3 regions of the Nicoliella spurrieriana genome follow, and region 2 is predicted to be linked to each of the others. Evidence: riboswitches for the same ligand, from Rfam matches in the RefSeq annotation. Region 2 holds a riboswitch; each other region holds the start of a gene.
The links. Region 2 has a riboswitch for thiamine pyrophosphate ahead of thiW (energy coupling factor transporter S component ThiW). Riboswitches for the same ligand answer to the same signal wherever they lie in the genome.
Positions count from the first base shown of each region.

Region 1: another riboswitch for thiamine pyrophosphate. It lies ahead of MOO44_RS04635 (uracil-xanthine permease family protein); the one in region 2 lies ahead of thiW (energy coupling factor transporter S component ThiW).
Region 3: another riboswitch for thiamine pyrophosphate. It lies ahead of MOO44_RS05025 (ECF transporter S component); the one in region 2 lies ahead of thiW (energy coupling factor transporter S component ThiW).

Region 1 covers NZ_CP093361.1:808,440-813,726, reverse strand. The annotation lists gene MOO44_RS04645 (acyl-CoA reductase) at 1-161, opposite strand, end outside; gene MOO44_RS04640 (LuxE/PaaK family acyltransferase) at 161-1,279, opposite strand; gene MOO44_RS04635 (uracil-xanthine permease family protein) at 1,266-2,582, opposite strand; TPP riboswitch at 2,670-2,771, opposite strand; gene MOO44_RS04630 (hypothetical protein) at 2,881-4,695, opposite strand; gene MOO44_RS04625 (hypothetical protein) at 5,276-5,287, opposite strand, start outside.
Region 2 covers NZ_CP093360.1:18,911-24,197, reverse strand. The annotation lists gene MOO44_RS00130 (MFS transporter) at 1-963, shown strand, start outside; gene MOO44_RS00125 (M20/M25/M40 family metallo-hydrolase) at 1,223-2,467, shown strand; gene MOO44_RS00120 (acetyl-CoA carboxylase) at 2,498-2,812, shown strand; gene MOO44_RS00115 (deoxynucleoside kinase) at 2,838-3,467, shown strand; TPP riboswitch at 3,526-3,615, shown strand; gene thiW (energy coupling factor transporter S component ThiW) at 3,702-4,214, shown strand; gene MOO44_RS00105 (ABC transporter ATP-binding protein) at 4,437-5,287, shown strand, end outside.
Region 3 covers NZ_CP093361.1:907,304-912,590, forward strand. The annotation lists gene MOO44_RS05005 (hypothetical protein) at 1-492, shown strand, start outside; gene MOO44_RS05010 (LBP_cg2779 family protein) at 521-727, opposite strand; gene MOO44_RS05015 (energy-coupling factor transporter transmembrane component T family protein) at 803-1,450, opposite strand; gene MOO44_RS05020 (ABC transporter ATP-binding protein) at 1,447-2,877, opposite strand; gene MOO44_RS05025 (ECF transporter S component) at 2,964-3,521, opposite strand; TPP riboswitch at 3,622-3,711, opposite strand; gene MOO44_RS05030 (serine hydrolase) at 3,887-4,906, shown strand; gene MOO44_RS05035 (HAD hydrolase family protein) at 5,003-5,287, shown strand, end outside.

The sequences.
Region 1 (5,287 bases), on a different replicon from region 2:
AAGCGGGCGGTGTGGGCAATCGCATCCGCATCGATTACCGGATACCGGAGTGAATACACCGTGGTCCCCACCGTGACTGATTGATACCGAAATGATTGAACGCTAATTGAATCCGGTAATTTAAAGATATCAAGCGGGATGATTTTAATGGTTGCTGGCATTACTTTTGCCCCCTGGCGTTAGTCGCAGTCAATAGTTGATCAATCGCAATTGAACAGCCCTTGGCCTCGGCCCCCTTAATCCGCCCCAGTAATTTAAACCCAGCAGCAGATTGCACCCCCAGATCTTCAGTTAAAATCCCCACACATGAATTCCAATTAGTCAGGTCATAGTAGGCAATTAAGCCCGTTTGTCCAGCCTGAACTGGCGCCAAGGTGTCTGGGTCTAGAATCCGAATCCGGACCCAGGCGGGAGCCAACTTAGTATCATGAACGGGCTGATGGTGAGCCATATCAAAAAGATTGCGGTCGTAACACTGCGAACAAACCTCGGTCATCCCATACATATTAATATGGTGGTCCCGTGCGACCCCAAACGTTGCACTAAGCTGTTGTAATAAGTCATTCAAGCCCAATTCCCGGGATTGGCCCTTAAAGCCCCCGGTATCAAAGATGCGACTCGCAGCGGGCAACTGAAAGTGCAGGTCGTGTTGCCTTAGGTAGTCCAATAGGTGCACGTACGAGAAACTAGCCCCCAATAACATTACCGGCTCGTTCTGCTTAATCGCTGTTTGCAAGGCGCCGACGATGCTGGAAAAGTCCATGGCGTGCTCATTAACGTAAATGTGGCTCTGATCATCACCAAAGAACGCCAGTGCCTTACTAACGTATCTTGACAGCGAGGAGTGTGGATTCACATCTGCCCCCGGAAATAATCCGATGATGCGCATCCGGTCTCGATCGGGCATCACAAATTGCTTGAACGGCCCCTTCATCGAGGCATCCCAGGTCTCAAACGTCGGATGATAATTCCGGCTCCGGTGGGTCGGATCCGTGGTCCCACTGGACATAAATACCGGCTCATCAGGAGTAATCGGAGTAGCGGATAACGACAGGTATTTATACCCCCGAATCGGCATCAACGGAATTTGAGTCCAGTCATGTACCAACAGCGGTGTTTTGCGCTGGTGCTTCGCATAGCTTTTAAATGGTAAGTTATGCTCAAACTGATATTTAAAAATTTTTAACGCAAGCTGATTAAAGTCTTGGTCGTCATTAGGAGTCCCAATTGCTGGATGCTGTTGAATAAATGTTAAGACATCATTTTTAATTTGATTCATGATTGACCTCCCGCCGTTGAAACGCTTTAGGCACTGCCACTAACAAAATGTGTAGTAATACGGAAGCAATTGCCCCAAGCAAAATGTTATTCGTTAATAGTGGTCTCAGTGCCCCCGAATAATTAGTCGCATAGGCAGGGATGCCGATTGCCAACATAATCGATAACCCAATGATCAAATTATTCGTATCGTTACTCTCAGCCCGTTTTAAAATCGCAAAGCCAGTCGTGATCAGCGTTGCTGCGGCTGGTAAGAACATTCCACCAATTACTGGTGCCGGGGTTAGTGATAGAAAGGCCCCTAATTTAGGAATAAAGCCGAACACTAATAACAAGCTCCCAGCCAATAGGATTGGCTTGCGTGAATGAATCCCGGTCAGCTTCATTACCCCAAGGTTTTGAGCAAAGGCCGTTGTTGGGAACCCACCGATCATTGAAGAAAGAATCGAACCCGCTGCTTCACCAGCAATCCCCTTTTCAATTCGCTTTTGGTCAATTTTAGTCTTGGTCACATCCGCCGAGGCCTCATACACCCCAATGGCTTCGATGATTGCCACACAATAGGCAATGAAGAAGGTAATAAATAACGTCCAGTTGAACCGTAACATTCCGTACGGCAATAATTGTGGGAACCCAAAGAGGGGCTTATGCGCCAGTCCCGAGAGGTCGATCATCCCAGTCGCAAAGGCCAATCCATCCCCCACCACAAGCGCAATCAAGAATGAATAGCGGTGCCAAAAGCCCCGGCCAAAGATGGAGAGCCCCACCACAATGGCAGCGGTGACAATCGCTACTAACAGTGTCTTAGGGGCAGCAAAGCTTGCAGCAGTCGGATTCCCGCCCAAAAATTCTTCTAACGTGAAGCTGGCTAGTGAAATCCCCACAAGAAAAATAATGGTCCCGGTAATTGCGGGCGTTAACCACTTGGTCAGCTTCCCCAATAATCCCGTAATTGCTAAAAAAAACGCCAAAATAGCACTCAGTAAAATCGATCCGCCTGCAGCTGGCAGGGTCCCCGTCTTTCCCGCATTGATCATCAATGCATCAAAAGCTGCAGAGGGCCCCTGAACGATTGGAAGTCGTACTAATTTGGTCGCTTGAATAATGGTCACCAACCCAGATGCAATAAAAATTGCATTCACTAAGTTAGTGGATAGTGTTAGTGATAGCCCCGCAGTGGACGCAACAAAAATCGGGTCTAACCACACGTTTGAAACAAAAATATGTTGAATACTAGCAAGAAATGTTTGTCCCCATTTTAAGTCATTGGTGGACAAATCAGTGGTTGCTTGATCATTTTCCATGAAAACATCTCTCCTTAAATTAAGCAATTTGGCTTAATTAAACTGAGAACCCAATTCACCACCGCAAATTGAAAAAGTTTCCATTTAAAATCAAAGTCGCTGCATTCCTACGCTGGTACTAACCAGATCAGGTTCATAAGGGTTAAGGACGGACCTACTCTCAGCCAAACGGCTCCCCTTGCAGTTAATTAAGTAACCTGAGTATAGCATAGTAAGTAGCCAACCTAAAAGCCCCCCTTGATTTTTCATTCCAAAATAAAAACGTGGTCAATGTAAAATTAACCACGCTTTTATTCATTTAATCCAACGGCGCCTGTGACTTCATCACTTCCGGACTCCACAGCGTCAGTAGGTACCCGTACCCCTGCGCATCAAACGACAGGTCCTCAAATTCACGGTTAATCCCAAACGACATGTAGTGCACGTCACTTGGCTGGAGCGTCCCCGCCACCAGCTTGTCTAATGGGACCGAGGTGATGATATTATCAGAAACAATGTACATCCGGTTGTTATATGCATCATAATCAAGGTTTTGGTTACTATACCCACCCCAGTTAATGTTTTGCGGTACGGCGCTAAAATTGGCCGCCCCGGTGGTTTCATTCAGCGTCCCCTTGTAGATCTGGTAGGTCGAAAAACTCTTCTGCCCGGCTTCAACGACCGACTCCTTGCGGCCAAAGTAGGCGTTCCCGGCCGTATCAAAGGTCAGCGTATTAATGCTGTAATTTGCATTTCCATTGATCAACGGGAAGTTGAACTGCTTAATCGGCTGCAACGTGGTCGGATTGATTTCGGTAATCGTATTCGTCCCGCCCGCCGGCAGATTGGCCAGCGTATCGTCTTGGACCAAATAGAGGTTCTGCGTGACCGGATTATACGACAACGTCTGACCGTGGCCGATATTTAACAACGGACTCACCTGCGCCGCATCTACGATTGCCATGTATTTCAAATACTGGGCGTGTTCGGCCTCTAGCGACTGCACGTTATGGGTCACGTTCTGCTCAGCCGTTTGCACGTCTAATTGGTCCTGGTTGACCAACTGGTTCGAGTCGTTCACGTTCTGGGTCGCAGTCAAATACCGTTTCCCGATCCCCTGATTGAACTGCTTTAACGCCACCTTGGCCGCCTTAACGGTCGCCCTTAGCTGTGTTTGGCGCCCCGTCAGTTGCTTTAACTGCTTCATAAGCGCCTTGCGTTGGGCCGGCTTAGCCTTCCGCAAGCGTTTGACCACCTGCTTGCGCTTGGTAGTGACTTGATTGGCGGTTTTCAGGCTCGTAGCCGTGACCTGGTTAAAGTAGGCCACGTAGTTACTAGCCGCGAGCCGCTTCGTAATCTTCGCATTGAACAGGCGTTGCTTGACCAATGCTGATTGGACCTTAGCAGCATATTGGTCAGCAGCATTCGTAATCTTTTGCAACGCGGCTTGGTACGCCTGATTATCCTGTTGGTCACTAGCCACCTGCGCACTTGCATTCTGGACCGCATTTTGCGAGTCATTATCGCTGTTTTGCGCATCGTTTAACACCGATTGGTAGTTAGCAGCCAGCTTTAAGTTGGCTTGCCCATAGGCCGTGTATGGGGAGGTATATGTATATGCCTTCCAAATTAAATCACGCCCGTCACCGTTGCCACCCAGGACCCCTAGGTTCGTCAAGTCGGTCGTATTGTACTTCGCAATCGCCCCCTGCTTGACCTTGTCGCCTAATGATTCAACAAAATACATATTATCACCGATCTGGGCACTGCTTTGGTAATTGCCGTACTCCCGCGAATCAACGTGGAAGCCGTTCGGGAGGTAGTAGTCGGTATTAAAGGTCGTCGTCCCCTGTTGATCGGTGTAGCTGTGACTGGGGTTTTGCTGGTCCATCTGGTATTGGGTCTGATTGAACTTGCCGTTATAGACCACGGTCGGTGGGATGCTGCCCACCGTCGTGGCCGGTTGATTCGTGGGCGTTAACCCGTTTCCCGATTGTAACTCGGGCGGATTTGCCACTGAATTTTGATTGAAATTAGCATAGTATTGCTGGGCTGCTGAAGCATGCTGATGTGTCAAGCCACACCAACACACTGTCGCTGCCATTAGGGTCGTGATCAATCCCCATCGTTTCATGAATATTCACCGCCATTTTAAAATAGAATTCATAACTAATTCATAACTGTGATTAGTATAATCCATGCCGATTGTTTGTGACAATTTGTAATATTTGGACGGTTAGACCGTTTCGAACCACTAGTATAAAAATAAATCCATCAATCAATTGACTGATGGATTTATTAAGAATGAGAGATTCTGATATGCTATGTGAATAATTATAAAAGAGATAAAATATCTTTTAAGTCCACGATATTCAGCCATTCAATTAACGCCTTGATTTTAAAGGAATGCTAATGGTCAGTTAGGATTTCAGCAGCGAATCGATCAGGTACGCTACTAAATTAGGAATCAATTGAATGGCAATATCGTTTGATATGTACTATTATCTTAACTAAATATTTAGAACTTAACAAATTAGTTAGAATTGAACCCCGGTTATAAAATAGTTCAATTTTCAACCCAAAATGACTCAAATTGTCCAATAAATTATACCGGTAGTGAATTCCGTGTTATAATATTGTAATATTACTGTTAAACTATTGTAATAAGAGGTGTAATTATTAATCAAACCAAGTCCAAAATAGCAGATGCATATCTAATTCTGCTC
Region 2 (5,287 bases):
GGTAGAAAACCGATGCTGCTGCGGGCCTCTTTAGGAATGGCAGTGGTAATTGGCTCAATGAGTCTAGTTACTAATGCCTACCAACTAATTGGTTTACGATTGTTACAAGGGGTTTTTGCTGGCTTTATTAGCAATGCAATTGCGTTAGTAGCTGCTGAAACGCCATCTGAGCATATTGGGCAAGCTTCTGGAAAGATTGCAACTGGCAATGTTTCAGGAACGTTGGTGGGGCCCCTAGTGGGTGGAGTGATCGCCACCAGCTTTGGGTACCGATTTACATTTTTAGTGACTGGAGTAGCAATGCTTGCAGCATTTTTATTAAGTTTATTCTTGGTTCATGAACACTTCAAACCAGTTGCTAAACAAAAGGGTGCAAAGCATCCCCATTTCTTACAAGGAATTCCTAATTCCAAGATTATTATTGCGATGTTTTTGACCACGCTTTGTGTGCAGGCTACTAATAATTCTATCTCACCAATTTTAAGCTTGTATGTTAAACAATTGATGCCTAACTCCACTTCGGTTGCTTTGATCGCTGGGGTGATTCAATCCATTAATGGAATTTCGATGATCGTAGTCGCACCACTTTTCGGCCGTCTGGGTGATCGAATTGGTGCGACTAAGGTCCTTTCCTTTGGGCTTTTATTCGCTACGTTCGTATTTTTTGCAACTGCTTTGACCCAGAATGTTTGGGAATTGGCGATTTGTCGGTTGATGGTGGGGATATCAGATGCCGCGTTGTTACCAATGGTACAGGCAATGTTAGCTAAAAATAGTCCAAGGGATCGCATTAGCCAAGTGTTTAGTTGGAATCAAAGTTTTCAAGCTGCTGGAAACGTTTCGGGGCCGATGATTGGTTCGAGCGTAGTCTTATTTGGCGGTTATCGGGGTGTGTTTATTGCAACGGCAATTATTGCTAGTTGTAATTTTTTGTTAGTCAAACGAACTAAAATTAACCATTAATGCTAATTGAGATTCTAATTGTTAACTTAATAATGTTTTTTTTACGATTTATTTACATTAAATTTACATTCCTTTTGTATACTAATAATTGATTTAACTTAATCCCCAAGGGTGCTAACGATTGTGTTAGCACCCTTTTTTGATGCACTAGAATTGACATTTATTCTTACAGTAATAAAATATTAGCTAACTAATTAAAATGGATTCATTTTAAATCTAGTTATGAATGGTGATCATTTAATTTTCGGGGTGGATTAAAGTGGATAAAAAAGAACAATTATCAATTTTTGAAGATTTGGTCAATATTAACACCGTGGCTGATAATGAGGGAGCAGTTGCTTACTATTTAAAGCAGTTATTTGCTAAGCATGGAATTGAAAGTAAAATTGTTAATCAATTTCCAGGACGGATGAATCTAATTGCTGAAATTGGCAATGGCGCCCATCCTAAATTAGCATTTGCTGGGCATGAAGATACGGTTCATCAGGGGAACAATGATGACTGGCAAACACCACCCTTTTACGCCACCGTTAAGGATGGTAATCTTTACGGTCGTGGGGCAACTGACATGAAAAGTGGGTTAGCAGCTCAAGTGATTGCAATAATCGAGCTTGCTGAATCCAATCTGAAGCTAAACGGGACGTTACGGTTCATCGCAACGATTTCAGAGGAACTGACCCAGGGAGGTGCCCATTTATTAAGTAGCCGTGGATTTGTGGATGATTTAGATTCAATGATTGTGGGTGAACCAACCGGGGTCCAAACCAAGGATATTAATGCATATTTTAATAGTGGTGGCAATAATACGGATGCTGAGAATGTAACGACAGCTGCAAATTCTGATTTAAAAAATCAACATTTTATTGTAAACGCACATAAGGGAGCGTTGATCTATAAGATCGAGGCGTTTGGACGGGCTGCGCATAGTTCTACCCCCAAGCTCGGAATTAGTGCAATTGATAAGTTGTTTGAATATCGGGTAGCTGAGCACCAATTATTTAATGGCTTTACTGAAACCGACCCAGAATTAGGACCAACGATTTATACCCCTGATATCTTCGTAGGTGGTAAACAGGTGAATAGTATTCCTGATTATGCTTACCAGGAGGTAATGGTTAGAACGATTCCACAATTACCGAATGATAATATCGTGGATCAGCTAAAGCATTTGATTGCTCAGTTTAATCAAAAGCCAGGATTTCAATTAAAGCTAACGGTTGAATTTAGTGGTGATCCGGTGAAAAGCGGGGCCAATTCTACAATTGTAAATGTAGCTCGCAAACAAGCGATGCATGATTTACATGAACCATTGGATTTACCATTAATGCAAATTTCAATGGGAACTGATGGATCACAATACAAAAAGGCGAATCCTAATTTAGAATTAGTAGTTCTGGGACCTGGTAATAATACCGCTCACCAGGCCAATGAATGGATTGATTTGGATTCTTACTATCGATTTATAAAACTATACTTCGATATTGCCGTTAATTACTTAAAATAATGGTTAAAGGGACTGTGATTTGATTAGCATATGGATGCACAGGAAGTAACACAGCATGCAAACTTAATTTTTAAACGCTTAACCCCTTGGTTTAAGCGCATTCCAAATACGCGTTATCGATTAATTGTGGTTAATGATGTTTATGATCATTGTTACAATTTTTATATTGAGATTAGTCGAAAGCTAACTTTAACGAGGTTAGTGCCACTTCATGAAATTGACGATTATGATTTAATGAACCTGGGGTTAATTTTAAAAGCCTTAAATCATAATTGTCAGCTGCCGATTGACTTTAGACAATTTTCGGATAATGATAAACGCTTTTTGAATGGTTCTTTTCATTAATTTTTAGAATGGGGAGGGATGTAAAATGATTACGATGGCTGGAACAATTGGCGCTGGTAAAACGTTACTAGCGACAAAGTTAGCAGAACATTTGGGAACGAATGCAATTTTGGAGCCGGTGGATAGCAACCCCATTTTGCCAAAATTCTACCAGAATCCTAAACAATATTGCTTTTTACTGCAAATTTATCTTTTGAATAAACGCTTGGAGTTGATTCAAAAAGCACAGGCGCATCCGAATAACGTTTTAGATCGATCTATTTATGAGGATGCGGTCTTTACTAACGTTAACTATCAATTGGGCAATATTAATAAGACCGAACGAAAGGTTTATGAGAGCCTTTTAAATAACATGATGCAAGAAAGACCCAAAGATAGTTATAAAAAGAAACCTGATTTACTGGTGTTTATTGACATTGATATTGACCATCAATTGGAACACATTAAAGCACGGGGAAGGGCGTTTGAACAGGTCGATCATAATCCCAAGCGCCTAGATTACTATAAACGATTGCAGCGGGCGTATCAAAGTTGGTATAACAGCTATCGTGAAAGTCCAAAGATGAAAATTAATGGGAATCGCTATGATTTCGTTAATCATCCAGATGACATGACTGAGGTGTTAAGACAAATCGAATATCATGTTGTGAGATAATTCTATTTTGACTATTCTTATCCGTTCAGTTATCATTAAATAGCATTGAAAATTAAATCTAATATTAATGGGGTGCTGAATGGCTGAGATGATACCCACTAACCTGATCCAGGTAATGCTGGCGGTAGGGATTAATTTTAAAATCAACATTTTAAATCTCTGTCTTTTTAGATGGAGATTTTTTAGTTTATGCCCCCCATTATTATTACGTTAATAGTAACTGGAGGTTTTAAAATGGGAAGGCAAGGACAAGTACAAAGAGTGGTCATATTAGCAATTATGATTGCGCTAGATTTTTTATTATCACCAATTTTTAGAATTGAGGGGATGGCCCCAATGTCTAGTGTGATGAACGTAATTGCGGCGGTTTTGATGGGTCCCACGTATGCGGTAGTGATGGCAATCGTTTGTGCTTTAATGCGAATGTTATTATTAGGGATCCCCCCATTAGCGTTTACCGGTGCGGTATTCGGTGCATTGCTTGCTGGAATATTGTATCGGTTAAAAAGCGTGGTGTGGATGCCAATCATTGGTGAGATTATTGGAACCGGGTTAATTGGTTCATTAGCATCCTATCCGGTAATGGTTTTATATACCGGAACGCATAGTCAGCTATTTTGGTTTGTTTTTACACCACGCTTCTTCGGAGGCGCTATTATTGGTTCGGTGATTGCTTATTTGCTATTACTAAAGTTAACCCAAGTTGATCAGTTCAAACGGGCCCAGCGCTACTTTTTAACTAAATAGTGATACCTAAAATGCTTTGCTAATGCAAAGCATTTTTTATATAGATGCATTTCAATTTACATTAAATTTACATAATCGCTTTAAAATGGGCTTTTTAAGGAATTATTTTTACATAAAAAATACGTTTGCTTTACAGGTTTAATAAATTCAAATGATATTCTTTAAATTGTTAAGAAAAGTTTGCGACTAATAATTCTAATTCCATAAGGATAGGTGAGAAGATTGTCAATTCAATTAAAGCATTTGGTTAAAAAATATGAAGGTTCCGATACCCCGGTATTAGAGAATGTTTCAGCCCACATTGAGGATAATGAATTTTTTGCAATTGTCGGGCCATCTGGTTGTGGGAAGAGTACCCTCCTTAGAATGATTGCTGGAATTATCCCAATTACTTCAGGGAAACTATACTTAAACGAAAATGTGGCAAATGATTTAGCGCCACAGGAACGTAAATTATCAATGGTATTTCAAAGTTATGCATTATATCCATTTTTATCGGTATTTGATAACGTTGCATTTGGCCTTAAAGCCCGTAAACAACCTAAGGAAATGATTAAAGAGCGGGTAACAAGGGCACTGGCCTTAGTGAATTTAACTGATTATAAGGATCGAAAGCCAAAGGATCTATCTGGTGGTCAAAGACAACGGGTGGCCTTAGCAAGAGCAATTGCTAATGAATCAAAAATTTGTTTAATGGATGAACCATTATCCAATCTGGATGCTCAACTAAGGGCTAAGATGAGAATTGAGCTTAAGGAGTTACAACGTAAACTAGGGTTAACTGTTATTTATGTTACCCATGATCAAGTAGAAGCAATGACAATGGCAGATCATGTAATGGTTTTAAACAATCACCATGTTCAACAAATTGATACTCCATTGGGGGTTTACCAACATCCAAGAAATGAATTTGTGGCATCTTTTTTTGGCACTCCACAAATTAATTTAATTAGTGCGGTGTTTGAAAATGGGCGGTTAAAAGTAAATGATGATTTCATTATGGAAACCGATAGCTCGTTGATTGATGGACATAATTATAAAATTGGGGTGCGCCCTAATCAAGTCCAAATCAA
Region 3 (5,287 bases), on a different replicon from region 2:
GGCTACGTCGTCAATTATAATTACGAGTACGTCATCTTTAACCTGGTCACGATGAGTGGGCAGTTTGGTGGCTACGTGTTGATGAGAAACACCATGGTCGCACGCTTGTTTATCGATTCCGATTACCTGCGGTTGATTAAGCGCTTTAATCAAGAGAACCGGCAGGCGGATACGTTCTTAGAGCCGGTCTTAAATGATGAACGTGAATTTGATATGGGCGCGGACGTATTAGATGCGTTATTGGAACAGGCCATTAACCTCCATCAATTAGTGCGGATTGCTTCCCGGAATGCCGAGGGGCAATTAGGGTATCCGGTCGATATGACTCCGATTACCAAGCAAGTCCATTTCCAACCCGTTGATCTTGACTATACCGAATTAGATGCTAAACAAGCGGTGGCGTTCAATGATATCGGTGAGTTAGCATTTGGCTATCTCGAGGCCTTTTTGGTCGATGATGGACTGAACTTTGCTAAAAATCAAAATCATTAATAAAAAAACCAGCCCAATGGCTGGTTTTTTACTTAGTAAAATTATCTTGATTGTTTTCAATGAAGTTTTCAATTAACTCTTTTTCTTCGTTGGTGGGTTGCTTTTCCATCGACTTGATGTCGTGAAGCCGTTCAACGCTAATGTGGAGATTGAAAGCTAACTGGGTATCTGGCCAAGCCGTGTCCTTTTGGAAATCAATAATTTCCTTTGAAATGGTACTAATTCCATTAGTCATAATCTGCCTCCTGAAGTGGTTGATTAACTTAATTATATTATAACCAGGCCTGAATTAAAAGGTCCATGCCTGATTTCAGAATATAAAGATCGGGACCTGCACCAAAATTAACCAAAGGGCGCAACTTGCAAAATCGGTCCATTTGACGGCCGTTTTGACCACGTGGGTCCGCGGGGCGTCCTCAACAAAGCCGTGTGAAATCATGGCCTGAGAGAGGTCACTTGACCAGTTGATGGCTGCTAAGATGGCCTTGAAATATAACTTAGGCGACCACAATTGCATTGTGACCCCCCGCATTAAGGCGGCATGGCGAATCGTTTGGACCTCGATGATAATCCGTGGGACCAGGTTGAACGCCGTCAAGACCCCGTATGCAAATTTGGATGGTAATTTAAAATTTTGTTCGAGGGTGAATGCCAGGTCCTTGATGTTGGTAGTCATGGTAAATGTGGCTCCCAACCAGATATAGGTAAATAACCGGGTAAAAAGGACCCACCCAATTTCTGGGCCCTGGGTTCCATAGAAGACCTGTGAGACCAACAGTCCGGTGGCTGGAATGATGGGGTATAAAAACAGGTACAGTAATGATTTGAATGCGACCCGTTTGAGTAATAAATAAGTAAGACAGACCGCGATGATGCACAGGTTGACTGGAATGTTTTGGACGAATGAAATTTCGATCCCAATGATAATGGTCATTAATAATTTGATTGCTGGGTTCATAGTAGGGCCCCCCGATACGTTAGTTGTTGATTTTTAAATTCAACGTGGTAGTCAAATAGGGTTTCTAAGCCGCTCAACTGATGACTGATAATGATGATGGTCTGGTGAAAGCGTTGGCTAGCCGTTTGTAACATTTGGACGATGACTGCTAATGAATTGATATCGAGGCCCTTGAACGGTTCGTCCATTAATAAGACATCGGTCCCCATGATCAACATTTCAATAATTTGGAGCTTCTTTTTTTGCCCCTCGCTAAGCGTGTAGACCACCTGTTGTTCGTGCCCGTCAAGGTGTAAGGCCGTTAGCATTGCGTTGATATCATCTTGCGTGTAATGATGGTTACTTGCGTTTTTAACCGATAGGGCGAGCTCTTCTTCCATCGTAATGTCAATAAATTGCATTTCAGCATCTTGAAAAACGAGGGCAACGTTGGCAAGGTACTTTTTCTTACGGAGCTTTTGAATATCTTGACCGTGGTATGCAATTAATCCCTGGTATTTAAATAAGCGGGTCATTGCTTTGAACAGCGTTGACTTTCCAATCCCGTTCTCACCGGTAATCAGGGTCACCCGATGGGCGTAAAATTGAAATTGAGGGGCCCTTAGTAACGTGGCTTGCCCCTGCTTTATTTCACAGTCGGTTAAGTTCAATGCAGCCTGCTCATTTGGGGTCGGCAGTGCTAATTTGACCGCCTTTAAATCAGCATGATCGAACGGGACCAATAGTTGCTCGACCTGGGCATTAGTTAACTTTTGAATTTGGTACTGGTGGGCTTCTAAGTAAAAGAAGTCATCAACGACGTCTTGGTACCCGGACAGGTCATGATCAACTAAAATAATCGTTTTGCCCCGTTGGTCGCGTAACCGGACTAACTGGTGCAATAGATCGGCTCGTGAAGTGCGGTCCAAGCTGGCGAACGGTTCATCCAACAAGATGACATCCGAATCCATTGCGATGATGATGGCAAGGGCCACCTTTTGTTTTTCACCACCGGAGAGCGCGTTAAGGTGTCGGTGCTTTAATTTTTGAATGTTAACAAATTGAAGGGCGGCATCAATCCGTTCTGGGATTACTTCCGGATCGACTTGCCGGTTTTCGAGAGCAAATTGGAGTTCGTCGTTGACGGTGGTCATCGTAAATTGTTGGTTCGGATTTTGAAACATCATTGAAACGACGCCACTTAAAGCGGTCGGCTGAATCTCAGCTAATGGCTTCGGACCGATCTTAATCGTACCGGTGTACTCACCATTGGCAAATTCAGGATAGAGTCCCGCAATTGATTTTAAAAGGGTTGACTTACCGGTTCCAGACGGTCCGGCAATCAGGCTGATGTGCGCATCCGTAAAGGTTAGGTTGACGTCGGCTAAGACGGGGTGGGCACTATTTTGGTAGGTGAACGTAAAATGACTGACGGTAACGGCTGCCATTAATAACTTCCTCTCTATTAGTTAAAAATAAAGCACTTATCAGCAAGGCTCCATAAGTGCTTTATCCCTATTTAGTCATTTGATGATTATGCTGTAATTGCGTGGCTACGCTTCAACAACTTGGTGATGGCCATTGAAACGGGGTCACTGAAGACCCAGACCGAAATGAAGCGAATGATGAACAAGATAATGACCATCCCGATGCCATAGGCATTGTAACCGTTTCTGAACCAATCCCAGATAAACGTGATGATGGTGGTAAACAGACTCCCTAAGAACAATTGGAAGTGGCCGTACTTTTTGTAGCCGGTCACGGCAAACCCTAATTCGGCCCCGGCCCCTTGAATTAATCCGGAAACCACGTTCATGACGCCCCATTGGTCACCGAGGAACATTTCAACGACTGCCCCGGCCACTTCTGAGAAGATTGCGACCCCGGGCATCTTAAAGATGGCCCCGGCAAGCGGTCCAGCAACGATCCAAAGTCCCAATGAAATATCATTGGCGGCCGGTGCTAACCCGATTGGGGTTAAAATTAAGGTGAGGGCGTTATAGATAAAACTGGTCAACCAGAAGATGACCCCACACACGATGGCAATTAATGCAATTAAAATAATGTTTCTAAGACTCCATTTTTTGGACATGGAAAATCCTTCCTTTCAAATAAAATAGATAAATGATCATGGTTAAATAGATAGAAAAAGGGGCCCTCAAAACGAGGGTCCCCCTAGATATGTACACCATTGATCAATGAAAACGTTTTCCTCCACCAGTACTAACTGGATCAGGTTCAATGGGTATTATCTCAGCCGAATAGCACCCCAAACATCTCTATATCTATTTAACTTGATTAGTGTAACGTAATCTAAAATGAAATGCAAGGTCAAATGTTACAAACGAAATGCTTAGATAACACTTAGTTTACATTTGCCATAAATGAATTGTTAATCATTTGCTAAGATGTTAAGTTAATACTATGATTTCCGTAATAAAAAGAAGGGTTGATAAAATGAATTTAAAAAAGAATCTGACGAAACTGGTGATTGTAATGACCACCACCGCTGGAGTGGGGTTGGCGCCAGCCGTGAATTCGTTCTTTGGAACGGTATCCCCCCAGACGTTTAGTGCCAGTGCCGCATACAATTATAATTACGATTATGATGATGGGGCTTCCGGGATTACCACGAACAACATTGTTCCTGGTAATTATAAAATGAAGCATGCCGCCGCTGCAATGGCAATCGATGCGACTAACGGGCAGGTAATTTACGCTAAGAATGCGAATAAAAAAATGAAGGTGGCATCGATAGCGAAGTTGATGACCCTCTACCTAGTGGTCAGAAAGGCCCAGGAGACGAACGGCTGGAACCAAGTCGTTGATACCTCAAATGCCGGACTCCGTTCGATGAGTTATAACAATAATATCGGTGGGGGCTTTAAGTTCGTTGCCGGCCGGAAATACACCGTAAGGCAATTGTACCGGGCAACGCTAATTGAATCATCAAACAATGCTGCGATTGCACTGGGCCAATGGGTCGCTGGTTCGAACGGCAATTTTATTGATATGATGAATAAACAGGCCCAAGCATGGGACCTGAATGCGACCTTTAACTCCGCATCCGGCTTAGAAAATAACGATTTAGTTCACTATGGCTATAAGTATACCGGCGGGGCTACTGCCGGGAACATGGTAAGTGCCAAGGCGCTTGCTGTAATTGCCCAACACCTCTTGACCTATTATCCACAGGTAGTCAATGATGCGAAGCTGGGCACGGCTAAGGTAGCTGGACAAAACCTCTATAATTATAATAATTTATTGAAGGGGCGGACGTTCTATGATCCTAAATTATACGTCGATGGGCTAAAGACCGGATATACCCCTGCTGCTGGACTATGCTTTGTCGGGACCGGCCAACTACCTGGGAAGCACCGAATCATCACGGTTACGATCAATGACCCATACGAATTTAGTGATCAACGCGACTTAATGCGCTATATTTACAAGAATTCATCCATTTATAATGAATAATCATTGGACAGCAAGCTAGTTGCAAAAATGATATAATGATACCAAACCAAACTCACGACTTTAATCGTGGGTTTTTATTTTGAGGGGATGAATTGGATGAAGAAGTTACTCTTAGCTGACCTGGACCACGGGTTTTTGTCCGCAACGGACCAGCTTGATAAATCACGATTGAATCAGCAATTAGCAGCACTCGCCACCCAAGGAGTGCAGATGGGCTTTATGACGGTGTTGCCGTATGCCAAATTGATTCAAATTTTGCGGGGAATTCAGGCTCCGGTAACCCTGATTTGTGAAGGGGGTGCCCAAACGGTGAACGACCGGGTCGTGACCGGGGACATCCCCATTGATTATGACACTTGGACGGATGCGTTACAGTGGTTG